Regions from separate parts of the Rhodococcus sp. JCM 9793 genome, predicted to be linked through region 2. Evidence: riboswitches for the same ligand, from Rfam matches in the RefSeq annotation. Region 2 holds a riboswitch; the other holds the start of a gene.
What was found. A riboswitch is a leader RNA that binds a small molecule or an ion and turns the genes downstream of it on or off. The one in region 2 is predicted to bind cobalamin.
Positions count from the first base shown of each region.

Region 1: linked by a shared signal. The riboswitch ahead of ACZ46K_RS02855 (FecCD family ABC transporter permease) and the one ahead of ACZ46K_RS11950 (ABC transporter substrate-binding protein) in region 2 are both predicted to bind cobalamin.

Region 1 is NZ_AP043721.1:152,676-168,635, forward strand. It holds gene ACZ46K_RS02835 (YceI family protein) at 1-133, opposite strand, end outside; gene ACZ46K_RS02840 ((2Fe-2S)-binding protein) at 216-1,070, opposite strand; gene ACZ46K_RS02845 (ABC transporter substrate-binding protein) at 1,086-2,162, opposite strand; gene ACZ46K_RS02850 (ABC transporter ATP-binding protein) at 2,155-2,955, opposite strand; gene ACZ46K_RS02855 (FecCD family ABC transporter permease) at 2,955-4,037, opposite strand; cobalamin riboswitch at 4,193-4,371, opposite strand; partial or broken gene ACZ46K_RS02860 (TetR/AcrR family transcriptional regulator) at 4,397-5,014, opposite strand; gene ACZ46K_RS02865 (metal-dependent hydrolase) at 5,190-6,125, shown strand; gene ACZ46K_RS02870 (hypothetical protein) at 6,125-7,282, shown strand; gene ACZ46K_RS02875 (MFS transporter) at 7,294-8,784, opposite strand; gene ACZ46K_RS02880 (TetR family transcriptional regulator) at 8,960-9,499, shown strand; gene ACZ46K_RS02885 (maleylpyruvate isomerase family mycothiol-dependent enzyme) at 9,584-10,210, shown strand; tRNA gene ACZ46K_RS02890 (tRNA-Ser) at 10,352-10,442, opposite strand; gene ACZ46K_RS02895 (nucleoside deaminase) at 10,489-10,965, opposite strand; gene ACZ46K_RS02900 (tRNA adenosine deaminase-associated protein) at 10,966-11,502, opposite strand; gene ACZ46K_RS02905 (prephenate dehydrogenase) at 11,551-12,510, shown strand; gene ACZ46K_RS02910 (amidase) at 12,501-13,844, shown strand; gene ACZ46K_RS02915 (putative glycolipid-binding domain-containing protein) at 13,841-14,452, opposite strand; gene ACZ46K_RS02920 (hypothetical protein) at 14,733-15,917, shown strand.
Region 2 is NZ_AP043721.1:2,121,808-2,137,767, reverse strand. It holds gene ACZ46K_RS12010 (CaiB/BaiF CoA transferase family protein) at 1-601, opposite strand, end outside; gene ACZ46K_RS12005 (LLM class flavin-dependent oxidoreductase) at 624-2,027, opposite strand; gene ACZ46K_RS12000 (GntR family transcriptional regulator) at 2,136-2,846, shown strand; gene ACZ46K_RS11995 (flavin reductase family protein) at 2,853-3,365, opposite strand; gene ACZ46K_RS11990 (HpcH/HpaI aldolase/citrate lyase family protein) at 3,426-4,385, shown strand; gene ACZ46K_RS11985 (bifunctional 2-methylcitrate synthase/citrate synthase) at 4,491-5,615, opposite strand; gene prpB (methylisocitrate lyase) at 5,615-6,529, opposite strand; gene prpD (2-methylcitrate dehydratase PrpD) at 6,531-8,033, opposite strand; gene ACZ46K_RS11970 (short-chain fatty acyl-CoA regulator family protein) at 8,179-9,603, shown strand; gene ACZ46K_RS11965 (WhiB family transcriptional regulator) at 9,605-9,865, shown strand; gene ACZ46K_RS11960 (ABC transporter ATP-binding protein) at 9,890-10,666, opposite strand; gene ACZ46K_RS11955 (FecCD family ABC transporter permease) at 10,689-11,651, opposite strand; gene ACZ46K_RS11950 (ABC transporter substrate-binding protein) at 11,738-12,748, opposite strand; cobalamin riboswitch at 12,839-13,035, opposite strand; gene ACZ46K_RS11945 (SDR family oxidoreductase) at 13,037-13,930, opposite strand; gene ACZ46K_RS11940 (hypothetical protein) at 14,052-14,222, shown strand; gene ACZ46K_RS11935 (Rv2732c family membrane protein) at 14,322-14,840, shown strand; gene cobF (precorrin-6A synthase (deacetylating)) at 14,866-15,615, opposite strand; gene cobN (cobaltochelatase subunit CobN) at 15,612-15,960, opposite strand, start outside.

The DNA of each region.
Region 1 (15,960 bases), 2.0 Mb from region 2:
CACCGGACGTCGACACCGATGCGGCCGGTGCGTCGTCCTCGGCTATGAACGTGCCGTACACCCATGGCGCAACGAAGAAGCCCAGCAACGCAACAACCACCAGAACAACGATCGACCACACGACTTTTCGCATACGGCGAGATTAGTTGACGTTTCAAGTCTGATGGGGTTGTGCACGTGAATTTTTCCTGAGAATCGAGTACGCGGATCTGCCGCTACGGACCGAGACGACGACTCCGCTCGACCAGCCGTTCGAGCCGCACCTCAGGATGCTGTCGAGGGCACGTCGAGCACTTCACACCATGCGGTCCGTTGTACAGCAGGCAACACGAGACCCGGTGCACGAAGGTCCGCGGCAAGCTCGGTGGAACGGGTGCCACCTCTACGAATCGCGGCTCCGGCAATCGAGGACCCGGCAGTTGATCCGAGATCGCCTGCACAGTCGCCCGCGCAGTATCCATGGCCTCGCCCACCCGCCCTGTGGCCTGTCCTGCCCAGAGGAAACGGGCGGCGACCGAGTCGACCGAAACGGCCCACAGCCTGCGCTCCCCTTTACCGCAGACGGAAGCAAAATACTCGATCCCGGCACCCAGTGCTTCGAGCAATGCCGCCTCGACCGACCCGGTGAGGGCTCGGGTCGACCTTGCACCGACCAAGCGTCCATACATCTTTCGGTTCGGTGTGGCCGTGCCGTCCATCGTCGAGACACGTCCCGGTTCGACGAAATCCGTGTCGCGTCCGGTCAGTGCCCGACGGTGCAGATAGACGTCCGCCAGCGCAGGACTGAGCGCTGTTCCGGTGACGAACTTGCTTGCAATGGTCGGTAGGACGAGTGAATTGCTGATCGCCCGCCACAGCACTGTCCCCAGGATCAACGGTGTGTCGACCTGCCATCGCGCGGCGCGCAACCTCAGTTCGTCCCCGATCCATTCCGGATCGAGAATCGCCGATGCCGGAACTTCTTGCGAGCCTCCGTCCAGCACCAGGGCAGCACGTTCACCGACCGGAAGTGCGCCCAGCACGTCCGACAGCACGGATTCTGCCGATACTCCCGAATTCACCATTGCCATACCGCCCTTCGTCGACTAATTCGACGCGCTCGGATCCATACGCGGCTCGATGTCGCTCTGTGGAAGCAGCGCTGCGCCCTCCAATGCCTTTCGTAGGTGTTCAGCGGTATCGACCATCAATGCACCACTGCGGCCCATGTCACTGGGGAGATTGAGAATTCGCCCCTGGGTTACGGCGTCCAACGACCTGGTCGCGGGGTTCTCCTTCAGCAGTTGCACTTTCGTGTCGAATGCCCCGGCACCGTCACCCGTGTCGGTCAGGACGATGAAGTCCGGGTTTGCTGCGGTCACCGACTCCCAGGACATCTTGGCGGTCTTCTGCTCGACGTCGTCGAACGAGTTCCGTCCCCCGGCAGCGTCGATGATGGCCCCGAACATGTGTGGCCTGCCGGCGCTGGAGACTCCCTCGTCCGACAGCACGGACACGTACATGACGCTCGGCTTGTCCTCGGCCTGTGGAGCCGACTCCAACTGTTCGCGACGTTGCTCGAGCTCGTCGATCTTCGACAGCGCACGATCGTCGTGACCGATGATCGCTCCGATGTTCGACAAGTCGGCATAGGCCTCGTCCCATGGCGTCGCCGCCTCGTTCGAGGCGGTCAAGCAGGTCGGGGTGACGGTGTATGCGGGGATTCCGAAGTCGGCAGCCAGCCGTTCGGGTGTGATGTTCTTTTCGACACTGAATCCCCACCCGTGACCGGCCATGACCACGTCCGGCTGTTGAGCTTGGATCATCTCGAGATTGAAAGAGGCCTCGGATTTCACCGGTAGCGCGTCGATGCGCTCCGCACCGAACATGTCGCTGAGCTGATCGAGTCGGGTGTTGCGGATTCCGCTCACCGCGGCGATCTGGTCGTCGGCATCGAGTGCAAGCAGGTTCAGGACGAGCTGGCTGTCGTTGGCGAAGATCTTCGTCGCCGGCGATGGGAAGCTGAGCTGCTCTCCGCAGTTCTCGATCGTGACGGTGCTCTCCGCCGACGCTGTTTCCTGATTGCCGGCACTGCTGCACCCGGTCAGTGCCGCGGTTGCAACGAGGAGACCGGTGGCCAGCGAAACCGGGACGTTCGGACGAGACGGTGTGGGGTCAGGCATGATTCTCCGAATGGGCTCGTGTTCCTGCAGAATCCGAGCCGAGCACGAGGTGCGCGCGTCCGGTCGCAGGATCGGTGAGTTGTGTTGCGGGTACGGAAAAGACGCGCTTCACCGTATCCGGGGACAGGGCGTCGGCCGCGTCGGCGAAGGTGTCGAGGGCGCCGTCGTGGAGTACTGCGACCCGGTCGAAATACGACGCGGCCGAAGTGAGATCGTGCATCGCCGCGATCACTGTGCATCCGAGACCGCGCAGCGTATCGAGGAGGTGGAACTGGTGGCGGATGTCGAGATGATTGGTCGGCTCGTCCAGGATCAGCAGTCCCGATTCCTGCGCGAGGCCGCGAGCAAGCATGGCGCGACGACGTTCACCGCCCGACAGTTGATCGCAGCGTCGGTCGACTGCGTGTGCCAGTTCCACGGTGTCCAAGGCCCGGAGCGTGACCGCGCGATCGGATTCCTCGCCCAGCGACCAGGGCGGACGGTGTGGAATTCGGCCCATGGCAACCATTTCCCCGAGCAGAAGGTCCTGCGGCGGAGTCTCCTCCTGACCGACATAGGCGATCGCCCTCGCTCGCACACGGAGCGGCAGCGAGTACAGATCCTTGCCGTCGATTTCGACCGTTCCCTCTGCGGGTGCACGGAGTCCGGCGAGGGTACGAAGCAGCGTCGACTTCCCGCTTCCGTTGACCCCCACCAGCGCGACCATGGATCCGCGGGTCAAGTCGAGGTCGATATCGGAAAGGATGTCCGACCCTGCGATCCGACAGCGCACATTACGCGCCCGAAGATGCATCAGGCACCATCCGAGAAGCTGTAGTGACGCCGCCCGAGCAGGAACAGGAACACCGGGGCCCCGACGAGACCTGTCATCACGCCCAGGGGAAGTTCCTCCGGACTCAACAGCACTCGGGCCGCAACGTCGATCCACAAGAGGAACAGTGCGCCGCCGAGCGCCGCCACCGGAAGGACGACGCGGTGACGTGCACCCACCAAGATCCTGGCGAGGTGGGGCATGATCAGGCCGACGAACCCGATTCCTCCGGACACTGCGACGAGCACTCCGACCAGCACCGACGACAACGCGAAGAGCCCGAGCCGGAGGCCACGCACGGGAACACCGAGAGCGCGGGCGACATCCGGTCCGCTCGACAGCGCATCCAGCCAGGAATGGAGGGCGAAAAGAATGCCGGCAGACACGGCCACGACGATCAGTGCAGGCAGAATCTGCTCCCACATCGATCCCGCGACGCTTCCGAGCATCCAGTAGAGGACCGACCGAACCGAATCCCGGTCGTCACTGAAGAACACCAGGAAACTGGACACCGAGGAGAACGCCGAGGCCATGACGACACCGGTGAGGATCAGACGTAGCGGAGTCAGACCCCCTTGCGCCATCGAGACGCCGAAGACGGCAGCACCCGCGACCATCGCACCGATCAGTGCGCCCAGCGACAGCGCCCAGATACCCAGCGAAGCAAGCACTCCGAACATGATGACCAGGGTCGCCCCGACACCGGCTCCGGCCGAGATTCCCAGAAGGTACGGATCCGCGAGCGGGTTTCTCACCAAGGTCTGCATCGTGGCGCCGGCCATGGCCAGGCCCGCACCCACGATGAGCGCCATCAAGATGCGGGGAGCTCGCAGGTTCCAAATGATCGTGTCGTACACCGGGTCCGGTCCGACACTCCCGGTGAAACGGGCACGCACCACATCCCATGTGGCCGACAGCGGTATCGGTTCCGACCCGAGAGTCAGCGAAAGGAAAGCGCTGATGACAACCGCTATGACAAGTGCGGCCAGGAGCGGGCTCGCCGGAATTCGTTTTTGTGCAAGCGGCTTCGTGGTTCGCCGGCGCGGTTTTGCGACATCGAGCATGTCAGCGACCCGGCGACTCCAGCTCCCCACCCGGTCGGGGTACAAGGGTCTTCGCCCGAAGGTGTCTGTGCACACGAAGGGGAATGGTTGGGCCGCTGGCCTGGGCACGCATCGCTCGGTCTCTCGTATCGGGGGCCCAATCGCGAGGCCCGCGTCTGCAATTCGGCGAGCCAGCAGGTTTTCGGACTCAGGATCAACCCGACAGTGCGCCTTCCCAGACCGTTTCCGGTCCAGTGGCACGTGCCCTGTCAGTCACCTTCACCGCTGCGCGACAGTTCCGGAGTCTCACCGGATTCCCTTGCATACGGATGCGTCTGGCTCGTGGTGAACCTAGCACAGTCGCGAGGTGTCGATTCGCCCGGATCATCCGCTTCACCGGACTGCGCAGCCACCGCCGTACCCACCCAGCGACGCAAGTACCGGCGCATCTCGTCGTCGGTGCGCAGTGGATTACCCGGCGAGACGAAGAACGACTGCATCGTCCGCAGGAGAAATTCGACCAGTTCGTTGAGTGCGGCGTCGCCGTATCCGTATCGCTCCCACTCGACGTCGAACCGCCTGATCATCGTCATGCCGAAAGCCTGCGCCTCGTCGGACGTCATATTCTCGGGGTGGACGTTCGCATACGAGTTCGACAGCAGGAGACCGAGGTGCGGCGTGCGGCGTACCTCCGCGAGGGTGAAGACGACGGCTTCGACGGTCGCGTCGACGGGGTCGACGACTCCTGCGACGTGGTCGGCAAGGCGGTCGAGGAATCCGGCGACCGACGCGATTGCCGCCGCCGTCATCAGCGCATCCGAGCTGGGGAAATACCGGTAGACCGTCTGCCGGATCACGCCCAATGATTCTGCAACCTCAGCGATGCTGATCGCCGCGCCGGTCCGCGCGATGAGATCGACCGCGGTGTCGACGATGCGCCGAGTTGCTTCTTCGTCGCTGTCGGGCGGACTCCCGCCCCACCCTCGCCTACGTGCCACACCGCCTCCTGAAATGAGGGGCCGACATTATCACGCAACCCAATCTCGGAGTGGGTATGCCGGGACATCTCCACGAAAGTCATCATACATATCTCTTCAAGTACGTATGATAAAGCCCGATTGCAGGCCCCACCTGCCCTGACTACATCGGACAAACCCGAGAACGAGGTGTGACATGACAAACCTGCACGTCCGCAAGATGCGTTTCGCATTCGAGGACTACGACGTGCCGTTCCTGTGGAATCCCGCGAACCCCGGGTTCTCGAGCATGGCCAACGCCGTCTCGTTCCTCGCCGTCGGATTCGAGAAGATGATCGTCCAGATGATCACCGAGGCGAAGCCGCAGTTCGCCGACGACACGGTCGCCGAGGAAGCCGACGCGTTCATGCGCCAGGAAGGACAGCATTCCACCGCGCATCGCCAGCACGTCCGCGCCCTGATCAAGAGGTACCCGGGCCTCCAGGAAACCCTCGACGAGGTGATCGGCGCCTACGACAAGCTCACCGCCGAGACGTCGCTGAAGTACCGACTGGCCTACACCGCAGACCTCGAAGCGACCTTCACCCCCGTCTTCAAGCTCATGCTCGACAACGACGCGTCGCTGTTCCGCCCCGGCGACGACCGCGTTGCCTCCCTGTTCATCTGGCACTTCGTCGAAGAGGTCGAGCACCGCAGCTCCGCACTGATCATCTTCGACTCCGTCGTAGGTAGCGACGTCTACCGCATGCGCGTGGCGGCCTCGGTGTTCAAGCACGTACTCGACGTCATTCGGATCGCGTGCGCGGGCTTCAACAAGCACGTCCCCATCGAAGACCGCAAGATCGACGCTCTGTCGATGTTCGCGTCGTATCGCCGTAAGCAGAAGCTGCTCGAGCTCATTCCGGGCCTGCAGGCCGCGAATTCCGGGCCGATGCCGCGAGCCTTCGACGACCTCGGACTCAAGGAGCAGCTCGTCGCACTGCGGGGCATCATCCGTAGCCAGATGCCGAAGCACAACCCCGAACACGAGGACCTGCCCGAGCTGGCCGGCGTGTGGTTCGAGCGCTTCGACGCCGGCTACGACGTCACCAAGTGGTACACCGCGGAAACCGCTGCACCGGGGGTCAATTGATGTCGGATCTGTGTTCGCCCACCTTCGACGACCTCGCGACGAGGCTCGGTTTCTCCTGCGACGAGGCCGGTGGGCTCCTCGAGTTCCGCAATCCTCTGGCCTTGGAGAATTGGACGCTCCCCGTCCTCGAACTGACCATCGTCGTCGGCGCTGTTCTTGCCCTCGCGTACGCCGTTCTCCGACTGCGCCGACACGGTGATCCCACCAATCTGGTGCTGTGGTTCGGCGCGTGCGCGTATCTGTTCATCATCGAGCCACCCCTGTACTTCCCGGCCGCATTCGGAATCGAACAGCACGTCGACACGATGTTCGCGCACAATGTGTTCACGGTCGAATTCATGTGGGGCAGACTGCCCCTCTACATCGTGGCGATCTATCCACTGCTCGCTACGCTGTCGTTCGAGATCGTGCGGATGCTCGGCGTGTTCCGCAGGTACGGCGTGTTCCTCGGCGCAGTGTGCGTGGGATTCGTCCATCACGCCTTCTACGAGATCTTCGACCACCTCGGACCGCAATTGCGCTGGTGGGAATGGTCTCTCGAGAATCCGATCAGCCAACCGTTCTTCGACGCCGTCCCGTTGCCGAGCGTCGTGGTGTTCGCTGCACTGTGGCCGATGTCCCTGGCCTTGTGCACACAGTTCTTCGTCGGTCGCCACTTCGACCGGGGCGAGAAGTTCACCGGGCTCCAATTGGTTTGGCGCACAGTCGTCATCGGCATCCTTGCCTCGGTGGGTACGTTCGTCCTTCCCCTGCCCGCCACGATTCTGGGAATGGGGAGCACGACAGTGCGCGGAATCGTGTACGCACTCGAACTCGCAGTCCTGTGTGTCGTCGCGGCATGGGTGCTCGCTCGCCAGTGGTCGCGGTTGCGTCGCGGCGACTCCGACGCCCCCGCCTACACGAACGTGTTCGTCCAGCGGTTCTCGCTGGTGTACCTCGGTGTGCTGGCCGTCCTCTGGATCACCGCGTTGCCCGACTACTTCTCGGCGGTCGATGGGGTCACCGACAACGACGACCCCATCGGAAGCCTCTGGTACGTCGTAGCGTGCTTCGTCGTGGCAATCCTGAGTGTGGTTGCGACGTTCACCGTTCCACGTGCCCGGGCCACATCCGAGACCGCGCCGCCCACGGTTCGGCACACGACGTCGCCGCAGTAAGCAGCGACTCGTCAGGCACCGGACTTCTCCAGGACGGCCTCGACCGCGTCGGTCGAGGCCGGTCTCCGGGTGAGCATCCGCGCCGCCAGCAGCGCGGACACGACCATGAGCACCATCCCGATGCCCGACGTGATGGTCACGCCGCTGTCGAATGCGGCGCCTGCGGTCGTGAGCAAGACGTTCGCCTGCTCTGCGGGCAGGCTCGTCGCGACAGCGTGGGCGCCGCCCAAGGTTTCTCGAGCAGCAGCTGCGGCTTCCGGGTCGAGCCCGGTCGGAAGTTGCAGATTCGCACCGTACGACGCGGTGAGAATCGAGCCGAGCACCGCGGTACCGAGCACCGCACCCATCTCGTACGCAGTCTCCGACACCGCTGACGCCGCGCCCGCCTTCTCCGTCGGCACACTCGAGACGATCAGATCGTTCGACAATGTCTCGGCTGCCCCGATCCCCGCTCCGAGCACCGCGAACGCCACGATGATCGGCGTCACCGCAGTCGGCGATGCGAGCAGCAACACGAGCGCGTAGCCGAGAGCAGAGAGCAACAGCGCCGACACGATGATCGTCGACGGCCGTATCCACCGCACCAAAGTGACCACGGTCAGCCCCGACACCACCATCACGCCCAGCCCGGGGACCAGACTCAGCCCCGCCTGCATGGGGCTCTGCCCGATCACCAGTTGAAGGTGCTGAGAGACGAAGAAGAGAAAACCGACGAGTGAGAACACCGAGAGAAGGTTCACCGCGACCGCTCCGCTGAACGTGGGCACACGGAACAGGCGCACGTCGAGCATCGGATCCGGGCGGCGCAGTTGGCGGCGCACGAAAGACACGAGCGCCACGATCCCGACGCCGGCGGGAATCACCGTAGCGGCCACAGAGCCACCGTTGGCAAGGTTCTTGATCGCGAACACCAGCGGTGCCAACGCGAGCATCGACAGCGCAATGCTCACCACGTCGATGCGGCCGGGAGCAGGATCCTTGGATTCCGGAACGAAGATCGGGCCGAGGAAGAGCAGCGGGATCAACACCGGCACTGCGAGCAGGAACACCGAACCCCACCACGCGTGTTCGAGCAGGAAGCCACCGACGATGGGCCCGAGCGCAGCACCCGCCGCGAAGCACGACGCCCACAGCGCGATCGCGAGCCGGCGTTGCGCCGCGTCGAGGAAGATGTTCCGCAGCAGCGACAGTGTCGACGGCATCAGCATGGCCCCGAAGAAGCCCAGTGCCGCACGCGAGGCGATCAACGCTTCCGCCGACGGCGCGTACGCAGCGATCACCGACACGGCCGCGAATCCGGTCGCGCCGATCAGCAATAGTCGTCGTCGTCCGACCCGGTCGCCGAAGCTGCCCATCGAGACGAGCAGGCCCGCGAGGATCAACGGGTAGATGTCGATGATCCACAGCTGCTGCGCGCCACTCGGCTGCAGCGACGCGGAGATCTCGGGGAGCGCGAAGGCGAGCACGGTGTTGTCGATCGACACCAGCAGCACCGGCAGCATGAGGACCGCGAGGGCCACCCATTCGCGTGGGCCGGCCTTCGGAACGGCGGAGTTCGCATCCGAATTCGAGACAGGTGTGATCGACACGTTTATCGGGCTTTCGGGAAGGTTGGGATCGAACCCTCGTTACTGTACCAGCTGGACGGTAAAGTAACGAGGGCCGTATCATCGGCCCGTGCCACCCCCTCCCGCCGCCCGCGCCAAACTGCTCGACGCCTTCGTGACCATCCTGCTCGAGCAAGGAGAACGCGCCGCAACCCTCGACGCCGTCGCCGCCGCCGCCGGCGTATCGAAGGGCGGCCTGCTCTATCACTTCCCCTCGAAGGACGCTCTCGTCGAAAGCCTGGCCGAGCACGTCGAAGAACTCGCCGCGGCGGATGCCGACCTCATGCGGGATGCCCCCGAGGGACCGGCCGCGTACTACATCCGCACCTCCGTCTACGCGGGCACCCCGATCGACCGCGCCATCATCGCCACGACCCGCCTGAGCCAGAACGCGATCCCACGCGCACGCCTGGCACTCCAGAGAATTCATCGAGGCTGGATGGACGTTCTCGTCGATGAGATCAGCGACCCTGCCGTCGCACGCGCCGTCATGCTGATGGGCGACGGCCTCTACTACAACGCCGCGATGTCGGGCGAGACGAGCGATACACCGAGCGACGACGTCGACGAACTGCTCGAAGTCGTGCGGCGCCTGATCGACGAGCACTGATACGCGCCCACACGAGTAGCCACACATTGTTGTCGGCGGGGCGGGCGCCTTCTCCACTCGTGGTCGCCGTCGTACCCTACGAAGATGAGCGGGTCCGTGATGGCCATGGCCCACGACGAACGGGCCGACCTCGCCGATTTCCTGGAGACTCTGTCGCCGCAGCAGTGGCAGGAGCCGAGCCTCTGCCTGGGATGGACGGTGCGCGACGTAGTCGCCCACATGATCAGCTACGAGGAGCACAGCACTCCGGACCTGCTGAAACGGGTGGTCCGGACTCGGTTCCGGCCGTGGCACCTCAACGAAGTTGCGCTCGCCGACTACGCCCACCTCGAACCTGCCGCACTGCTCGAGTTCCTGCGTGCCCACCTCGATCCGTGTGGCGCCACCGCACGATTCGGCGGGCGCGTCGGACTCGTCGACGCTCTGATCCACCACCAGGACATCCGTCGTCCCCTCGGTTTCCTACGCACGGCCCCACCTGAGCGCCTTCGCTACGCGCTGCCCTTCGCCGTGACGGCTCCCCCACTGCGTGGGTTCTGGAAGGCGCGAGGTGTGCGGCTCATCGCGACCGACCTCGACTGGACCTACGGTCGAGGCCCCGAGGCACGAGGCCTGGGAGAAGCCGTGCTGATGACCATGGCCGGACGGCGAGGGGTCGCGCAGGAACTGTCGGGTCCGGGTGCCGCGATCCTCAGCGAGAGACTGGGGTGAAGGCCGACGGGCGCAGCAATGCATCCTGAACGGACAGCCGCGTTGTCAGCAGCGAGCAGCTACCGTTTTCATTCGCGTATACCCCCGGCAGGCATCACAGACGAATGACGCCCCCGAACCGAAGTTCGAGGGCGTCGCTCTTGGCGGTGGCGGTGGGATTTGAACCCACGGACGGGGGTTACCCGTCACACGCTTTCGAGGCGTGCTCCTTAGGCCGCTCGGACACGCCACCGCTAGAAGACTTTACCGGATCGGGTCTCTGTGTCGAAATCGCCTGGTCACGACCCGGATGAAGGCGTTCGCTGGTCACGGAAGAACTCTTCGAGCAACGCCGCACACTCTGCTTCCAGCACCCCGCCGCGAACCTGGGGGCGATGAGTGAGCCGACGGTCGCGCACGACGTCCCACAGAGACCCCACAGCACCGGTCTTGGGCTCCCACGCACCGAACACCACCTGCGAGACCCGGGCGAGCACGAGCGCCCCCGCACACATCGTGCACGGCTCCAGCGTGACCGCGAGGGTCGTGCCCTCGAGTCGCCACCCGTCCCCGTACACCTGCGCGGCAGCGCGCAGGGCCAGGACCTCGGCGTGAGCAGTCGGGTCGCCGGTCGCCTCACGTGAGTTGGCGGCACGAGCGAGCTCGGTGCCGTCCGGCGCGAACACGACCGCACCTACCGGGACGTCCCCGGCAGGTGCGGCGGCCGCTGCGTCCAACGCGACCCGGATCAGCTTTTCGTCGTCGCGCAGACCCATCTAGTTCATCTTGTCGAGCGTCGAGCTCAACACGTCGTCGAATCCGAGTCTCTGCGCGATCTCGTCGAGCTGCTCGTCCGGATACAGGTCCGTCTCCGACAAGATCACGGCGAGCACCGGCTCCGGCAATCCCATGTCGGCGAGGATCGCGAGGTCTCCTTCTTCCCAGGGCTCCACGTCGTCGAGCTCATCTGGATCGATGTCCGGGATTTCGACGTTCAGTGCATCGAGCACGTCGGCCGCGACGTCGTAATCCACCGCCATCGACGCGTCCGACAACAACAGTTGAGTGCCTGCCGGAGCAGGGCGGACGATGATGAAGAACTCGTCGTCCACATTGAGCAGACCGAACACTGCTCCGGAACTCCGGAGCTCCCGCAATTCCGTCACGGCAGCGTCGAGGCTCGTCAATGCCGATGCCGACAGTGCACGGCACTTCCAGCGTCCGTCCTCGCGCGTCACTGCAACGGCAAAACCTTCGAAGTCCTCTGTCGAACTCACCGCGGGGCTCTTGTCCCCGACACGCTGTGCAGCCATGCGCGCAACGGTAGTCGGCCCGGTCCCACGAATGAAGCCCACCGGTGAATATGCCAATCTGGAGCGGTGTCCACACCTGCTGCCGCGCCCCCCATCTGTGTTCTCGGTCTCGGCCTGATCGGCGGATCCGTCCTCCGGGCCGCGACAGCGACGGGTCGTCGAGCCTGGGGATACAACCGCTCCGCGCACGCGGTGGAGTCCGCCGTCGCAGACGGGTTCGACGCATCCACCGACCTGGCAGCCACACTGGCGCGTGCGGAAGAAGCTCGAGCCCTGGTGGTGCTCGCCGTGCCGGTGCCCGCCGTCGACTCGATTCTGGCGGCGATCACCGAGCACGCACCGAACGTGGCCCTCACCGATGTTGTGAGCGTGAAAGGTCAGATCGCCGACACGGTCGCAGCACGCGGCCTGTCGGCACGCTTCGTCGGCGGACATCCGATGGCCGGGACCGCCGAGTCCGGCTGGGATGCCGGATCCGCAGACCTCTTCCGCGACGCCGTGTGGGTCGTCACCGTCGACGACGGCACCGACCCCGACGTGTGGCAGCAGGTCGCCGGGCTCGCCCTCGACTGCGGTTCGGTCGTCGTCCCCGCAGAGTCCCGCGAACACGATGCCGCGGTCGCGCGGATCTCCCATCTGCCGCACATCCTCGCCGAAGCCCTCGCGCTCTCGGGGGCCGGCGGCGGCGATCTGGCGCTCGGACTCGCCGCCGGTTCATTCCGCGACGGCACGCGTGTCGCGGCAACCGCGCCCGGCCTCGTCGACGCGATGTGCGAGGGCAACGCGACCGCGCTACTCGATGCCCTCGACGAGACCCTCGACGTCCTGCGTGCGGCACGTGAGCAACTCGCGGACGGCAGCACCGGCGAGCTCACGCGCAGCGGCCACGACGCCCGCACCCGCTACGAACAGCGTCGACGCCATCCGATCACCGGCATTGTCCCCGGCGACGACAATTGGATCGAACGACTCAGGGATGCCGGAAGGCAAGGAGGTGTGTGGACGTGACGAACCTTCGCGACACCGCAGCCGCTCTCACCACCGGAAAGCTCACCGCGACCGCCCACGTCCGCCAGGTCCTCGCAGATCTCGATGCGCTCGACGGCACGCCCTGGTCCAACATCGTGGCTGCCCGCGACGACGCTACGGCCCTCGAGGCCGCAGCGCGCGCCGACGCCGAGATCGCCGCCGGCAATTGGATCGGTCCCCTGCACGGCGTCGCAATCGCGGTCAAGGACAACATCGACGTCGCGGGCCTACCCACCCGCTGCGGAAGCAACGTGTTCGCCGACGCACCCGCCGCCGACCGGGACGCCCGCATCGTCGAGAAACTACGTGAAGCCGGCGGAATCATCGTCGCGAAGACGCACCTGCACGAGTTCGCGTACGGACCGACAGGCCTCGTCAACGCCTCGGGCCCTGCCGCTCACCCGCACGATCCCACTCTCATCAGCGGCGGCTCGTCGTCCGGTTCCGCGGTGCTCGTCGCGAAGGGCATCGTGCCGGTCGCGGTGGGCACCGACACGGGCTGCAGCATCCGCACACCCGCAGCGTTGTGCGGCATCGCCGGATTCAAGCCGAGCAGCGGAGCACTGCCCGTCGACGGCGTCTTCCCGCTGTCCACGACCTTCGATCACATCGGCCTGCTCACCACCGACAGCCTCGACGCGGCACTCGCCTGGGGTGCGGTGCCCGGGGTCGCGCATCTGCGTTCCCCGGTGCAAGGACTGAGGATCGGCCGGCTCCGCGGCGGGATCTGGGACCTCACCGGCACAGAGTTCGACGCTGCAGCAGACCTCGCCTGCCGAACCCTCACAGATCTCGGTGCCGAGGTAGTCGATGTCGTACTGCCCGAAACCGACGATCTGCTCGGCGTGTATCCGATCATCACCGGATCCGAAGCGTACGAGACGCACCGCGACAGGTTCGAGGCCGACCCTGCTCGCTACCAGCCGCCCACTGCGGCGCTCCTGGAGGCACAGCGGGATCGCCCCGCCCACGAGTACCTCCGGGCGCTACGGGCCGCTCAGAAGCTCCGACACCACGTCCTCGAGCGGTGGCGACGCACCGAGAACCTCGACGCACTGTTCACCGCCACCACGAGCATCCGATCCGCGCCCCTCGGCAGCGACCCGGCCGACCTGCGAGCGCCCCTACTGCAACTGTGCATCCCGTTCAGTGTGCTCGGCGTACCTGCGATCTCGGTGCCCGCACCCGGTGACGTCGGCATCGGGCTTCAGATCGTCGGACTCACCGCCGGTACCGGGGGTCACGGAAGCCACCCGGCAGAGTCTGCGGCACTCGCGGTCGCGCTGGCAGTGGAAGGTGTCGGCGACAACTAGATGCGTTCGGCCAACCCACGGTAGGTGACGACGAATCCGTCTTCGTCGACCGTCACGGAGGACGACGACACCGGCGACAGAACATGGATCCCGTCGGCTGCGCTGCTGTACGTCACCAGAGCTTCCTGCACCGTGAGGTCCAGCAGGCTGACGTAGACGACAGGAACCTCGAGTTCGTCGGCACCTTCCTGCAAACGGTAGCGCCGGATCGGCAGCGCATTGAAGAACGGACTGAGGATCACGTCGACATCGAGCGCCCCACCGAAAGATGCTCGCTGGTGGTGGGTTCCGCTGTCGACCATCCAGATGCCCTCGCCGGAACGGCTGATCGACATGTGTCGCTCGCCGGCCGCCATGGTGGTGCGCACCGACAGCCGGCGCGTGACTCCGTCCTCGTCGGTCACGAGGTCGTAGGAGGCGCTGAACGCCGGATGCTCGGAACATTCGGCTCCGACGATACGACCTGTCGCCTTGATGCGCTGGCCGCTCAACTGCACGCGTACCGATTCCATCCTGGGCGCGTCCAGCGACCGCCAGGTCAGGAGCGCGGGCCAGTTGGACGCTGGGGTTGCCGCGGGACGAACGGCATCAGAGTCAGGGCTGCTCACGATCTATACCGTATGCGACAAGTCACGGCCGAGGGGCATCGGTGCCGGTATTGGAGACCCTCCGGTACGGAGACGTCTCACAGCGCCGTACCGATTTTCATGAGCAGGACGACCTGCACCACTTCTACCTGCATCGATACCTCTTCTATTCCGATCGGTCCACCCACCGAATCCCGACGTCGTCCGTACGGATGCTGATCGTGTAACGAAGATCGAAAACTGTACGACGCCGCCGCCTCGGAATCGGTTCCTTCGCCCTATATTGGCCTAGAGTCGCTTCATGCGCACCGTGTGGACAGTTCCTCTGAACATCGCCCAGTCATTGCTGGAATCTCCGGAGATACAGATGTTCCTGACCAGCAATGAGCTGCCGGACACCGCTGACGATCCGCGGCAGAGACTCTCCGAATTCACGCTCGCGCTGAGCGCACTGGCACGCAACAGCGGACGCACGTTCGGCTCGGTCGACGCCGCGAACCGCGAACTGTTCGGGGGCTCTGCAGGTGCAGTTCCCGTATCTCTCCGCCTGACTGTTCTACGCGCCATCGTCACCAAGGTCGACGACAGGACACCGACACCCGGACCTCTCCAGAAGAACGTGATCGACCAACTCGGTGCATATGTCTACGCGATCGTCGACTCCCGCGACCGCAGCATCGTCTACGTCGGAACCGGTCGTGCCAATCGCATCTTCACACTCACCTGGACTGCGCTCGGTGAAACCCACAAGCTCGAAGAGTCGAAGGAGAAGGCACCGGTCGCGACGCCCGAGACCGAGGCGGCACTCCGTCGAATAAAGGCGGTATACGACTCCGGCTACTCCGTCGAGCACTTCATCATCGCCGACGCACTGCGCCCCGCAGCCGATCCCGAACACACAGCCGGCGAGGTCGCGCAAGCAGTCATCAGCTCGCTCGGTCTACTCGAACCACATCGCGGCGAACCGGTACTGACGAACCTGGCCGGAACCAATGAGGAGTCGGAAGCCGACCGCACGGCAATCCCGATCTCGGAGATCGTTCGCCAGTACTCGGCGCAGGCGGCGCCCGAACCGCCCACGCCGTGCGTGGTTCTGCGTATCAACGAAGCGAAGAAGGCCTCGACGGAGGCTGTGCGCGAACTCGCATCGCGCCCCTGGCCGGCCGGAACCGCAGCCCGAGGAATCGACGGACTGCCGATCATCGTCGTCGCCGACAACATCGTGCGCGGCGTGTATCGCGCCACAGGATGGGAAGCGGGTGCCCGCACCGAAGAGAACGGCGGCACAATTCTCTACCGATTCCGCGGAGAAGCCGACCCCGAGCTCGAAAAGGCCTTCGTCAACACGCGTCTGACGCCCGATCGTCTGGGTCTCAAACGCTGGCCGACGAGTGGTTGGGCACCGCGACTCACTCGTGCACTCCCGAAGCCCGGTGGCCATCCGATTTCGAAGCCGGCACAGCGACCGAAAACGTCCCGGTCGTAAATCAGAATCGATAAAAGAAATGGGGGCGGGGCCGGGACAATTC
Region 2 (15,960 bases):
GCGGATCGACCAGGTTGACGTCGATCAGCTGACCGTCCGCACCGTGCACGTCCCGGTGATAGAGCGCCATCATGATCGAATACGCGGCGTTGAGCGATGCCACTCCGTCGGCGAGCATGAAGGAGGGCAGCGTCGGAGGTCCGTCCGATTCGCCTGTGGTGTGCGCGAATCCGCTCATCGCCTCACCGAGAGTGCCGAATCCCGGGCGCGACGACTTGGGGCCGGTGAGACCGAATCCCGTGACATGCAGCATCACGATCTTGGGGTTGATCCTGCGGAGTGCGTCGTAGTCTAGGCCCCACCGGGTGAGAGTATGCGGCCGAGTGTTCGCGACGACGACGTCGCATTCCGCCGCGAGACGTCGCACCAGGTCCTGGCCGTCTGCGGTGCGGAGATCGATTGTGACGGAGCGCTTGTTGCGCCCGATGCTCTTCCAGACGAGCCCGATACCGTCCTTCTGGACTCCCCATCCCCGGATCGGGTCGCCGCCCTGCGGCTGCTCGACCTTGATCACGTCGGCGCCGAACTCGCCGAGATAGGTGGCCGCGAGCGGTCCGGCCGCCAAGGTTGCGAGATCCAGTACCCGGATGCCGTGCAGCATGGCGCTGCGCGACGGTTCGGGATCAGACATGCTCGACCACCCGGTCGGCGACGAGTTCGGTCTGCGCACCTGCAGTCATGAGGTTCTCGGGGCGCTCGAGGCCGAGGTTCTCCCGCAGTGTGGAACCGGTGTACTCCTCACGAACGAGCCCGCGAGCACGGAGTTCCGGCACGACGAGCCGCACGAAGTCTTCGAATGCTCCGGGGAAATGAGTTGCGGCGATGACGAATCCGTCGCACGAACGCGACTGGAACCACTCCTCCATCTGCGCCGCGATCTGGGCGCCGGTGCCCACGAAACGAGGACCTTGCAGCAGGGTGGCACGGTGGTTGGCGAGGACGCGCAGGGTCAGTTCCTGGTCGCCGATGTGGCGCTTGACGCCCTGCACGAGGCCCCGGATGCCCGAGACACTCTCGATCAGCTCGTCGGTGACGACGTCGTCGAGGCTGTGACCCGCGAAATCGTGGTTGGTGACCTCCGACAACAGGGTCAGTGACGCTTGGGGGTGGACGAGCTCGTGCAGGAAGATGCTTTCCTTCTGCTGCGCGATCTCCTCGGTCTCTCCCGGGATGACGTAGACCATCGGAAGAACCCGCACGGAGTCGGTCGCCCGGCCGTACTCGGCGACCAGTGCTTTCTGATCCGCGTAATGCTCGGCTGCGACAGCCTGACTCGGGTCGCCCGTGAAGATCAGATCGGCCCACTTGGCAGCGAACTGCCGGCCACGACCGGATTGGCCCGCCTGGATCAGCACGGGCCGACCCTGCGGCGTTCGCGGCACGGTGAGCGGGCCCTGGACATCGAAGAATTCGCCGTGGTGATCGACTTCGTGAACCTTCTCCGCGTCGGCGAAGATCCCCGATTCCCTGTCGCCGATGATCGCGTCGTCTTCCCATGAATCCCACAGTTTTGCGACAACTTCCACGAACTCCTCGGCGCGGTCGTAGCGCTTGTCGTGGTCGAAGTGCTTGTCCACACCGAAGTTGCGCGCCTCGGCGTCGTTCACCGAGGTGACGATGTTCCAGGCGGCGCGTCCGCCACTGAGATGATCGAGTGTCGCAAAGGTACGTGCGACGTGGAACGGCTGGTAGTAGGTCGTGGAGTAGGTTGCTCCGAGCCCCAGATGCGTGGTCGCGGCCGCGGCAGCGCCGAGAATCGCGGTGAGGTCGAGCTTGATCGGCCGGGCGCCGTAGCGGACGGCGTCGGCGACGGAGTTGCCGTAGATGCCGGGCATCGCGAGCCGGTCGTCGAAGAACATCAGGTCGAAGTTGCCTTCTTCGAGGACCCGTGCGATCCGCTGGTAGTAGGCCAGGCTCAAGTAGTCCTGCGCCGCGTTCGGGTATCGCCATGACCCCGAGTACACGGACACGTTCGACGCCTGCATGAACGCCACGAGCGTCATCTGGTCGGTTCTGCGCTCTGTCATGGAAAGACTCCCTCAGCGAAAGAAACACATCTGATGTCAACTGATATATTTAATGCTCGGTGATAGATTGTCAACACCGAAGAATGCGTGTCAGGAAAAGAGGTCGCGATGACGGAGACCGACCGGGGTCCGTGGATCGTCGGCGAGACATCGGACGAGACATCGCCGAAGCAGACGGGCCGTGAACGCGTGCGCGCTGCGCTACGTCATCGGATCCTGTCCGGCGATCTCTCCCCCAACGACCGCATAGACCTGGACGCCGTCGCGGAGGAGTTCGGGACGAGCCGCACTCCGGTACGGGAGGCCTGCTTGGCCCTTGCACAGGAAGGCCTGGTCCGCGTCGCACAGCGCAGCGGCATCACCGTCATCGGGGTCTCCCCCGAGACGATCGTCGAGAACTTCGCGCTGATGGCGGCCCTGTCCGGAGTCGCATCGCAGTGGGCCGCGGGTCGGATCACCCACCAACAGCTTCTTCGCGTACGTGAGCTGCATCGCGAGATCCGCGTGGCCGCAGCCTCCGGCGACGACATCGCCACGCTCAACTGGCTGTTCCACCGCGAGATCAACAAATCGTGCGGGTCGACGCGCCTGCAGGGAATGCTCGGCGACGCCGGACGCATGATCCCGCAGCGATACTTCGAACTCTTCCCCGAGCGTGTTCCCTGCAGCCTGGACGAACACGATGCCCTCATCGGGGCACTCGCGCGTGGCGACGGAGCCGAGGCACGGCGCATCACCGAGCAGCACTTCGCCGGAGCATCACAGATGCTGAGCACCTACATCGCCCAGGCCACCCGCAACGGCACGCCCCTGAAGTAGCGTCGCCTACTCGATCCGCGAATGGTCGCCCAGACTGTGCCACCCGCGGTCGTGATAGACCAGTGGAGCGGTCGACCCGGAATCGGTCCCGAATCCTTCGATATCCAGCGCCTCGACAACCATCACCGACGAGGTGCCGACCCTCAGCCGTTCCACCACCCGGGCACGGATCCGGGTATGAGCATCGCGAAAGCACACCTCCCCGGTAGGCATCCTCTCCCAGAGGGAGGCGTCGGCGAACCTGTCGATCCCGCTGGTGGCGCCGAGTTTCGCCAGGTGCAGCTGTTCCGCCGCGAGTAGGTGCACTACGACGGTGTCGGCCGCGGCAACCGTCGGCGAGCTCGACGAGGCGTCGGAGACGGAGAACATCAGCATCGGCGGATCGGCGCTCACCGATGCCACCGACGTGGCCGTGAGCGCCACCGGCCCGGCTCCCGCGTCTGCGGTGACGAGCGCGACACCTGCCGGGTGCGCACGGAAAGCAGCAGTGAAACGGCTCGGGGTTGAAGTCGTGGACACAAACGTATATTAATCACAATCAGATACATCAGTACAGTCTCGATATACGAAAGGTGTCCTATGAGCACCCGCACCATCCGCCCGAGGCGCAGCACCCTCGCGGTTCCCGGATCGAACCCCAAGATGATCGACAAGGCCCGCGGGTTGTCCGTGGATGCGCTGTTCCTCGACCTCGAGGATGCCTGCGCACCGAACGCCAAGGCCGCCGGCCGCGAGATCATCGTCGAATCCCTCAATGCAGGCGGGTTCGGCGACAAGATCCGGACGGTGCGCGTCAACGACTGGACCACACCCTGGACCTACCGCGACGTCGTCGACGTCGTCGAAGGCGCGGGCACGAACCTGGACTGCATCATGCTCCCCAAGGTGCAGGACGCCACACAGGTGCGTGCGCTCGACCTGCTCCTGACCCAGATCGAGAAGTCGGTCGGGCTCGAGGTCGGCCGGATCGGAATCGAAGTCCAGATCGAAACTGCTTCGGGGCTCATCGCTTTGGATGCCATCGCACAGGCGAGCCCGCGAATCGAAACGCTCGTCTTCGGACCCGCCGATTTCATGGCGTCGATCCACATGAAGTCACTCGTCGTCGGCGAGCAACCACCCGGATACGACGTGGGCGATGCCTACCACCACATTCTCATGTCGATCCTCATGGCGGCCCGCGCCCACGGTAAGCAGGCCATAGACGGCCCGTACCTCGCGATCAAGGACCTCGATGGTCTCGGACGTGTGGCAGGCCGAGCCGCCGCACTCGGCTTCGACGGCAAATGGGTGCTGCACCCCTCCCAGGTCGACGTGATCAACGAGATCTTCAACCCCGGCCAGGACGATTACGACCATGCCGAGAACATCCTCGACGCGTACGAATGGTGCACCTCCGAAGCGGGTGGGTCCCGCGGCGCGGCAATGCTCGGCGACGAGATGATCGACGAAGCCTCTCGCAAGATGGCACTGGTGATCTCCGGCAAGGGACGCGCGGCGGGCATGACGCGAACGTCGGTGTGGCAACCGCCGGAATGACGCGAAGTAACCCGCACCAGGTCGTCGGTGCGGGTTACCTCGGAAGCGCGCCCCCGGGACAGGAGACGGTGACGGAAACAGCCCGGGGGCGCCGCTGTGCGAGTGTCAGGCCACAACGGACCGCTGCGGAACACCCGTGTATTCGCTGAGCGGACGAATCAGCGCGTTGGATTCACTCTGCTCGATGATGTGCGCCGTCCAGCCGGTGATGCGGCTCATGACGAAGATCGGTGTGAACACCTCGATGTCGAAGCCCATCAGGTAATACGCAGGTCCAGTGGGAAAGTCGAGGTTCGGCTCGATCCCGGTGGCGTCACCCATCGTCTTCTCGAGGACGTCGTACATGCGCACCCACTTCTCACCGTCGGTGTGAGCGGCGACATCCCGGAACGCCTCCTTCATGGTGGGGACGCGCGAATCACCGTGTTTGTACACGCGGTGGCCGAAGCCCATCACCTTCTCCTTGCGGGCGAGCTTGCCGCGCATCCACTCCTCGGCGCGTTCCGGTTCGCCGATCTCGAGCATGTCGTGCATGACGGCCTCGTTGGCACCGCCGTGTAGCGGACCTTTGAGCGCTCCGATCGCCGCTGTGACGGCGCTGTAGATGTCGGACATCGTCGACGTCACGACGCGCGCCGCGAAGGTCGAGGCATTGAAGCTGTGCTCCGCGTACAGGATCAGCGAGACCTCGAACGCCTTGACGATCTCCGCATCGGGAACCTTCCCGAAACACATGTTCAGGAAGTTCTCGGCGAACCCGAGCGAGTGGTGCGGCGCAATCGGGTCGAGACCGCGCCGTCGACGATGATCGGCAGCGACGATGGTCGGCAGCACCGCCATCATCCGCAGCGACTTGACGCGATTCGCGGCGGGCGATGCGTCGGCTTCGGCGGGATCCTCGGCGCCGAGATAGCTGATCGCCGTGCGCACCACATCCATCGGGTGACAGCTCTCGGGCAACTTCGCGACGAGCCCGAGGAGCGAGCGATCGGCCCGCCGCTCGGCGCGTTCGCGCTGCATGAACAACGTCAGTTCGGCGTCGGTCGGCAACTCACCGTTCCACAGCAGGTAGGCGACCTGTTCGAAACTGCAGTGGGCGGCCAGATCCTGCACGGCGTAGCCGCGGTATGTCAGGGAGTTCGTCTCGGGCACCACCTTGGAGATCGCGGTGGTGTCGACGACGACGCCGGCCAATCCCTTGAAGATCGTCGGAACAGCGGTGTCTGTCATCACTGCCTCCTGTCGAGGGTGAAATTGAATATCCCGGAATCGAATTCGTTGTAACGCTCGTACTCGAGCACCTCGTACAACCGCGAGCGTGTCTGCATCTCGTCGAGCAGGGTCTCCTGCGTTCCCTCCTCATGGATGACCCGCAGTCCCTTCTCGACGGCACCCATGGCCAACCGCAGCGTGGTCACCGGGTAGATCACCGCGTTGTAGCCGATCTTCTCCAGAACCTGTGCGGGGATCAGCTGCGACTTGCCGAACTCGGTCATGTTCGCGAGCAACGGCACATCCACTGCGGCGCGGAACTTCTCGAAGTCCGCCGTGGTGTGGAGCGCCTCGGTGAAGATCAGGTCGGCGCCGGCGTCGGCGTAAGCCTTCGCACGTTCGATGGCGGAGGGGATCCCTTCGATACCCGCCGCGTCGGTACGGGCGCAGATCACGAAGTTCGGGTCGCGGCGAGCCGAGACCGCGGCGCGCAGACGACGCACCATCTCGTCCGTGCCGACGATGGCCTTACCGTCGAGGTGACCGCAGCGCTTCGGGTTGATCTGGTCCTCCAGGTGCAACCCGGCGATCCCGGCGTCCTCGAGGACTGTAACGGTGCGCGCCGCGGACATCGGCTCCCCGAACCCGGTGTCTGCGTCGACGAGCACCGGCAGGTCGGTGACCCGAGCGATCTGGGCGCTGTGCGCGGTGACCTCGGTGAGCGTGGTCAAACCGATGTCGGGTAGGGCGAGCGCCGCCGAGAACGCCCCACCGGAGACATAGACGCCCTCGAAGCCGATCTCCTGGACGAGCTTTGCCGTCAGTGGATTGATTGCTCCGGGAAAACGCTGGATCTTCCCGGAGATCAGTCCGGCACGGAACGCGATGCGCTTGTCCGCAGCCGACGTGGTGGCGGCGATGAGACCGGTCATGTCAGAACAGTCCCTTCTGCAGCTTCGGAGCGCGGGCGAGAACGTCATCGGACACGGTGAAGGTGAGCTGATGCAGATCGCCTGCCTTCAGTTCGGGGGCGCTCTGCGCCGCGTCGAGGAAGCGGTCCTGTTCGCCGGGAGCAACAATGCCCTCGGCGAGGATCCGGAACTTCTCGATGTACTGGTCACGAGCGAACGGGCGCGCGCCGAGCGGATGTGCATCGGCGATGGCGAGTTCGTCGACGATGACCTCGCCGTTCTTCAGCGTGACCTCGGCGCGGGCGCCGAATGCCTTCTCCGCGGGGTCGGTGGAGTGGTAGCGGCGCGTCCATTCCGGGTCCTCCGCGGTGGAGATCTTGTTCCACAGTTCGATCGTGTCGGGGCGCTGCGCGCGCTCGGGCGCGTACGACCGCTCGTGGTGCCAAGTACCGTCCTGCAGCGCCACCGCGAAGATGTACATGACCGAGTGGTCCAGGGTCTCGCGGGACGCGTACGGATCGAACTTCTGAGGATCGTTCGAACCGGTGCCGATCACGACATGGGTGTGATGGCTGGTGTGCAGCACGATCGACTCGATCTGATCCAGGTCGCCGATGCGCTCCCGCATGCGGCGGGCGAGGTCGATCGGGGCCTGGCTCTGGTACTCGGCCGAGTGCTCCTTGGTGTAGGTGTCGAGAATCGCGCGTTTGGCCTCGCCCGGGCCGGGAAGCGGCACGTGGTACTCGACGTTCGGTCCGCCGAGCAGCCACGCGATGACACCGTCCTCGCCCTCCCAGATCGGAGAGGGGGCACCCTCGCCGCGCAGGGCACGGTCGACAGCTTCGACGGCCATCTTTCCTGCGAAAGCGGGAGCGTAGGCCTTCCAGCTGGAGATCTCGCCCTTGCGGGACTGGCGTGTGGCCGTCGTCGTATGCAGGGCCTGTCCGATGGCCTGGTACACGGTCTCGGTGTCGAGCCCGAGTAGCGTCCCGATGCCGGCCGCGGCAGACGGGCCGAGATGTGCCACGTGGTCGATCTTGTGTTCGTGCAGACAGATCGAGCGGACCAGGTCGACCTGGATCTCGTATCCGGTGGCCAGACCTCGGATCAGATCGGCACCGCTGCGTCCGGTGTGCTGAGCCACAGCGAGGATCGGTGGAATGTTGTCGCCGGGGTGCGAGTATTCCGCGGCGAGGAACGTGTCGTGGAAGTCGAGTTCGCGCACGGCCACACCATTGGCCCATGCTGCCCACTCCGGCGAGAAGGTGCCGTCGACGCCGAACACCGCCGAGCCCGGGGTGTAGGGGTGGGACTGCGCCTGGACGCGCGCGTTCGACACGGGACGACGGGTCAGCGATGCGGCGGCGACCGAGGCGTTGTCGATGATGCGATTGACGATCATGTCCGCCGTGTCGTCCGGAACCTCCACCGAGTCGGTGGCCACCTCGGCGATCCGCCACGCGAGGTGCTCTTCCTTCGGAAATTCTTCCGCGGACCGACGAGTGCGTACGAGATGTGATTTCACTGGAATCCTCCGAACGTTGGTGCTTCGATTTGCACGCTACGCAGACTTCACAAAGTTGGAAATGCCTTGCATATGCCTATTTTTGCGAAATGCATCGAGCAAATTTGTGAATGTTGCGTATGTCGAAGATGTTAGATTCACAGCCATGCAGAAGATGTATGCCGGTGCTCGTCTGCGCCGCTTACGGGACGAGCGTGGGATGACCCAGACCGCACTGGCGACCACGCTCGGGTTGTCCACCAGTTACGTCAACCAACTCGAGAACGACCATCGCCCCCTCACCGTGCCGGTACTGCTGCGCTTGAACTCGATGTTCGACCTCGACATGGCGTTCTTCGCTGCCGACACCGATGCTCGCCTCCTCGCGGACCTCCAGGAGGTACTCGCGGAGAACCCCGATACCACCGATGTCACGGCCGCCGAGATCGACGAACTGTTGTCACGCACTCCGTTCGCGGCACGCGCGCTGGTGTCGATGCACCGGCGGCTGCGCGGCGCCACCGAACAGCTCGAGCAGCTCGCCCCGGACGATCCGGGTGTCGTCGCCGACCAGTCCGCGACGACACCCTACGAGGAGGTCCGCGATTTCTTCTACGACCGCCGCAACCACATCGCCGAACTCGACGATGCCGCAGAGGAATTGTTCACCGGTCGGGGACTGACCGTCGGTGGACTGGATCTGCAGCTGAGCAGTCTGATGCAGGACGAACACGGCATCACCGTGATCATCCGTACCGACGAACCCGACCGCATCGGACCGAAACGCGCCTACGACCCGGTTGCGAAGATCCTGACCCTCGCGCGACGCCTGACCCCGGGCCAACGTGCATTCCAGCTGGCGACGCAACTCGCCTTCATCGCGCACGCCGGCACCATCAACGCCATCGTCGCGGACGCCGAGACGTTGCCCGAACGGTCACGTGCCCTCGCTCGCGTCGGCCTGGCCAACTACTTCGCCGGAGCGCTGATCCTGCCGTACACCCAGTTCCTTCGCTCGGCCGAGGCTCTGCGCTACGACATCGATCTTCTCGGCGCGAAGTTCGAGGTGGGCTTCGAGACCGTGTGCCACCGACTGTCGACACTGCAACGACCCGGGCAGCGCGGGGTGCCGTTCTTCTTCGTCCGCACCGACCGCGCCGGAAACATCTCGAAGCGTCAGTCCGCCACCGCTTTCCACTTCTCCCGCGTGGGCGGCAGCTGTCCGCTGTGGGTTGTACACGATGCGTTCACATCACCCGGTCGCATCCTGACGCAGGTGTCGCAGATGCCGGACGGCCGCACCTACCTCTGGATCGCCCGCACCACCCATGAAGGTATGCCCGGGTATCTCGCCGCCAAAAGGGATTTCGCGATCGGCCTCGGCTGCGATCTCGGTTACGCCGACAAACTCGTCTACTCGAGAGGGTTGCGCCTCGACGATCCCGACACGACCACACCCATCGGCGCGGGTTGCAAGGTGTGCGACCGCCCGTCCTGCACCCAGCGGGCGTTCCCACATCTGGGCCGCAGCATCCGGATCGACGAGAACAACGCGGGACTCGTTCCGTACTCCGCCTCGGAGAGCCGGTGACATGCGCGACGAACGACACCTCGATCCCGACGTCCACTGGTGGGCACAGGCCGACTGCCGGTTCTTCGGCCCGTCGCCGTTCTTCGGACCGGACACCGAAACACCCACGGAGCGGTTACGCAGGGAGAACCACGCCAAGCGGATCTGCGCCGGTTGCCCCGTCGTCGACGAGTGCCTGCGATACGCGGTCGACACCGGCGAACAGTTCGGGATCTGGGGTGGCACCTCGGAAAGGGAACGAAAATCACTTATCCGTGCGTGATTTCGGCATCCAGGACCACCTGAATCACGCACGGGCAGCATAGCTGCAGAGCCTGTGATAGCGGATGACAGGTACCCCGTCGTCGACTGTTACCGTTGCGCGCACCCCGTAGACCTGCTCGATCAGGTTTGCGGTCAGCGCCTCGGACGGAGTGCCGTGCGCAACGATGCGACCATGCGAGAGCACCACGACCCGGTCGCAGAACATCGCCGCGAGGTTGAGATCGTGTAGCGCCACGTAACTGGTGACCGGCAGCGCCACGACCCGTTCGAGGATGTCGAGCTGATGCTGGATATCGAGGTGGTTGGTCGGCTCGTCGAGCAGCAGTTCCTCGGGTTCCTGTGCGAGGGCTCGGGCGATCTGCGCTCGCTGACGCTCCCCACCGGACATCGAGCGCCACAGCCGGTCGGCGAACTCGACCATCCCCGTCACGGCAAGCGCCCGACCTATCGCAGCTGCTCCGCCGTCGTCGCGTCCGAACATGTCCGCGTGCGGGATACGACCGAGGCGCACCACATCTCGCACCCGAATGTCGACCTCGGTGTGCGCGTGCTGCCCGACCATCGCGACCCTGCGCGCCAGATCCCGCCGACCGAGGCTCCCGATGTCCGTCCCGTCGAGAGTCACCGAGCCTTGATCTGGACGATCGATGCCGGCCAACAGACGCAACAGCGACGACTTGCCCGATCCGTTCGGACCCAGCAACCCGATCGTCTCCCCCGGCACCGGGTCGATCGTCACATCGTCGATCACGAGATTCCCGCCGCGGCTCCACTGCAGCGACTTCGCGGACAGTGTCACGGCGTACTCCTCGTACGGAATGTCACGGCGTACTCCTCGTACGGAACAGGATCAGCGCGAAGGCCGGCACGCCGATCAGAGCGGTCACCACACCCACCGGAACCTCCTGCGGCGCGAACACGGTGCGGGCCACCGCATCCACCCAGACCATGAACACCGCACCCACCACCGCAGTCACCGGCACCAGGTGACTGTGCCGGGGCCCCACCAGGAATCGTGCCGCGTGCGGCAGGACAAGACCGACGAAGCCGATCGCGCCCGCAGCACTCACCAGGACAGCGGTGATCAGCGCGGTCACCATCAGGAACATCAGTCTCGTCCGGCCCACCGAGATACCGAGTGTGGCGGCCGTCGACGACCCGAAGGTGAACGCGTCGAGAGCGGAAGCCCGGAACAGGCATACCAGGATTCCCAGCGCACACACCGCTCCGCAGAGCAGGACATCGTTCCAGGTGGCTCCGGACAGCGACCCCAGCAACCAGAACAGCACCCCGCGGGTCCGCTCGGCATCGGCAGACGAGATGACGATGAACGACGTCAACGCCGAGAACAGTTGTGTTCCCGCGACACCCGCCAATACGACGCGTGAGGTCCCACCACCTGCGCCGGTAGCGAGCAGCAGCACGAGTGCGAACGACGCGAGCGCACCCAGGAACGCACCACCCGACAGCGACACGGCACCGCCCCCGATGCCGAGAACCGCAATCATCACGGCACCGGTCGATGCGCCGGACGAGATACCCAGGACGAACGGATCCGCCAGCGGATTGCGCAGCAACGACTGCATGATCACACCGCACACCGCGAGACCTGCGCCGCACACCGCGGCAAGCAGGGTCCGAGGCAGTCGCAATTCCCACACGATTCCTTCACGGATCGCGCTCACCGAACTGTCGGCCACACCGATCCGATCGAAGATCACCGCATACACGTCCGACACGGACAGTTCGGCGGGACCGATCGTGACGGTCACGGCGATCGACATCGCCAGGACAACGAGCCCGAGCGCGACGACGACCGTCGCGACCGGGGCACGCGCGGCGGGCGACCGAGATTTCGTCGCCGACACCATCAGCCTGCGAGGTTCCACTCGCGCAGTGCGCCGGCGACCTTCTCGATTCCGTCGACAGTGCGGATCGACGGGTTCATGTCGGCACCGTTGACCACGATGTACCGCTTGTTCTGCACCGCCGTCAGACGCTGCGTCACCGAATTCGACTCGAGGAATTCGATCTTGCTGTCGAGTGCGTCGCCCGCGATGCTTCGCCGACTCAGGTCGCCGAGCACCAGAGCTGCGGGATCCCGGTCGAGGATCGACTCCCAGCTCACCTGCGGCCACTCGTTGGTGGTGTCGTCGAAGACGTTCTTCGCGCCGACGGAGTCGGTGATGATTCCCGACGATCCGCAGCAGCCCGCGACGTACGGGGTGGCGGTGTCGGCAAACCAGTAGGCCAGCGACACTCCCGATGCATCGACCTCCCCCGCGGCGGTGTCGTACCGCTGCTGGAGTTCGGCCACGAAGTCCTCTCCGCGTTCGGTGACATCGAAGATCTCGGCGAGCTGCCTGATCTCCTTGTACACCGCGTCCATCGTGAGGGGCTCGGTGCGGTTGCCGTCGGAGTTGACGCTGTTGTCGTCCTTGCCATCGCAGTCGGTGGGCGACAGGTACGACGGAACCCCGAGCTGCTCGAACTGCTCAGGTGACGCGACACCCCCCTCTCCGAGAGTGCCGCCGAACGACGCCGACACGAAGTCGGGTTCGGTATCGAGCACCACCTCGAAGGACGGATTGTTGTCGGCAAGGCGCGGGACCTTCTCGTTCTCGGCCGCGAGGTTCTCGCGCACGGGGTCGGTCCAGGTCGCGGTCCCGACCATACGATCGGCCAGGCCCAGTGACAGCAGGATCTCCGTCGACCCCTGGTTGAGCGAGACAGCCCGCTGCGGCGGCGCGTCGATCGTGACCTCGCGACCACAGTTCTGGATGGTCAGCGGGTAGGACGTCGATCCCGACGCGGCGCTGGTCACCTGCTGATCGGTGCCGTCGGAGTTGGTGTCGCTCGACGAGCAGCCTGCAACGGTCATCGCCACTGCGACTAGTGCGATGCCTGCGCGCAGCACCGTCTGCCGCCCCTGACGGGCGGAAAATATTGAATCGATCATGTCCATCCTCGTGGTACTGCTTCGGCCGACGCAGGTGTCCTGGCTCCCGGATCGATGCTTTCCCCCGGCCTTCCAGCCCTTACGGCCGTGACCATGAAATCGGAGGTCAGCTCCTCGGTGACAGTTGCGGGACAGCCCCGGATTCACACCGGTGTTCCCTACGTCGGGTCACACAGTACAAGACCCGAGCGTGCGCACTCCCCGGCGCAGTCAGGCAAATGGCACGCCACCGGTCACCGCAACTACCTCACCGGTGATGTAGCTCGACTCCTGGGAGGCGAGGAAGACGTACGCCGGGGCGAGCTCGGCGGGTTGCCCCGGACGGCCGAGAGGAACGTCGGCACCGAACTGCTGATAGGCGTCGCGGGTCATCGTGGCCGGGATGAGCGGCGTCCAGATCGGTCCGGGTGCGACCGCATTGACGCGGATCCCCTTCGGAGCGACATCCGCGGCGAGGCCCCTGGTGAAGTTCACGATCCCGGCCTTGCTGGTCGCGTAGTCGAGCAGGCCGGGAGAAGGGCTGGTGGCCTGGATCGATGTGGTGTTCACGATTGCGGAACCCGGAAGCATTTCGGCCACCGAATATTTGCAGAGCCAGAACGGCGCGTACAGGTTCGTCTTCATCACGCGGTCGAACTGGCCGGTGGTCATGTCTGCGATACCGCCAGGTTCCATGTGCTGGTAGGCGGCGTTGTTGACGAGGATGTCGATCCCACCAAGTTCGGACACGGTGGTGCCGACCAGTTCGCGGCAGAACTCCTCGGACCGGATGTCCCCCGGTGCCGTCACTGCTCTGCTCCCCGCTTCCTCGACCAGCTCCGCAGTGCGGCGCGCATCATCATCCTCGTCGAGAAAACTCACGACGACGTCGGCGCCTTCTCGCGCGAACGCAACGGCCACGGCCCGCCCTATGCCCGAATCTGCGCCGGTCACGAGAGCGCGCCTGCCGTCGAGACGGCCACTGCCCCGATACGTGTGCTCCCCGTGGTCCGGCTCCGACACCATCTCGGAGGTGCGCCCCGGATACCGGATCTCTTCCTGTTCGGCGAGCGGTGGCGTCTGGTACTGCTCCCCGGGGTGCTGCATGCGGTACTGATCTGACATCGGATCCTCCCGGACATCGTGTGTGCCTTCTCCGTACCCGGTCGACCACGGCGGCACACACGGTTGGAGACGGCAGCTTCGGGGTATGCGGGCAGGCACACCTCGACGGAAGGACACCGGCATGAGCGCACACAAGGATCCGGAAACGGCCGGCACCGCGCGCGGCAAGGACGGTACACCGCCCGACGTGGTATCCGATCCCGCGCAGTCGACGGAGCAGGACTCCTCCGACTGGACGGATGAGGGCGGCGCGACACCATCAGGACCTGCAACCGATACCGACAAGGACTGACGCCTCTACCCACCCGGGGTTTACCCTGGTGATCGACACCTTCCACCGGGTCGAGCAGGGGCGGCCATAATGGCTTCTCGTGTGGTCGAACGAGGAGGCATGCACGTGAGTGAGAACCTGTCGGCGTACCGGAACGACTTCACGCGAATCGAGAAGCGGATCGCCGGGGAGTTCGACCCCGGGCGACGGCGCTGGGTGCTCGCCGGGTGCATCGGGTTGCTGATCATCGGGCTTGCACTTCCGCAGACGTCGTCGGCCTGGTCGTGGACGGTTCTTGCGGGCTGGTTCGGCGACACTACTGCGGTCTCGATGCTGATGCAGGTCTTCACGACATTGACCGTGGTGTTCGGTGTGCTGGTCTCTTCTACCGCGCTGTGTCTGCGCCGCTGGCGGCTGGCGTCGGCGGCGATGCTCGGCTGCGGGCTCGCGTCGCTGTTCGGGCTGTTGGGCTACTGGTCGCAGGCGGGGATGATCGCCGACGGCCCACATGCGCCGGGCATCGGCATGATCCTGAACTGGCTCGTCATCATCGCCATGACATCGCAATGGCTGCCGATCGTGCTCAGCAAGTCCCCCACCGACACGCGGCCGCGGCCGACGCTGATCCGGTCACACTGAACGGTATGCCCGGCTGCTACGCAGCTCATCCTGCGCGGCGCAGCAGATAGGTGTCCATCACCCAACCGCGCGCAGCCTTGGCCCGTGTCCTCGCAACGTCGATCGCGTCGAGCACGTCGCCCAGCCGACCCGCGACGAGTTCCTCGTCGCTCGTCCCCAGATTCGCGCCCCACCAGATGTCCCAGTCGTCGTCGAGCTCGCGGCAGGCGAGCCGCCCGTCGAGCATGACAACGATGTTGTCGGCGCCCGACGCGGCCTCCGCCCCGAGTCGCCGACCGGTGGTGATCGTGACCGGCCCACCGATCCTGTTGAACACCAGACGATGTCGGGCCGCGAGAAGCGAAATGCTGCTCACACCGGGAATGACGTCGTAGTCGATGTCGAGAACACCGCGGTCGCGAATTCGCTCGACGACGCGAATGGTGCTGTCGTACAGGCTCGGATCTCCCCACACCAGGAATCCGACGGTCTCGTCGTCTTCCACATTCGAGCGAAGCACCTCTTCGTACGCCTCGGCACGCGCAGCATGCCAGTCGCGCACTTCCGTCCCGTACCGCTCGGGCATGCGGTCGCGCGGCGGATCGGGCACCACGATCGTGCGGTACTGACCGGTGGTGTGCCGGCGCAGGATCTGTTCTCGTACCGACACGAGATCGTCGACGCCTCTCGCTTTGTCGGCGACGAGGAACACATCGACGCTCTCGAGCGCCGCGACTGCGGCGACTGTGAGATCGTCCGGGCCACCCGGTCCGATCCCGATCAGCCGCAACCTCATCCGCGATCCTCGAGATCGCCTTCGACGTCGAGGTATGCCTGCTGCAGCGCCTTCAGGGTTTCCGGGTCGGGCTCGGCCCACAGTCCACGATCGGACGCCTCGGTGAGGCGTTCGACGATGCCACGCAGTGCCCACGGATTGGCTTCGCGCAGGAACTGCTGGTTCTCGGGGTCGAGTGCATAGTTCTGGGCCAGGGACTCGTACATCCAGTCCTCGACCACACCGGCGGTCGCGTCGTAGCCGAACAGGTAGTCGACCGTCGCGGCGAGTTCGAACGCACCCTTGTAGCCGTGCCGACGCATCGCGGCGATCCAGCGCGGGTTGACGACGCGCGAGCGGAACACG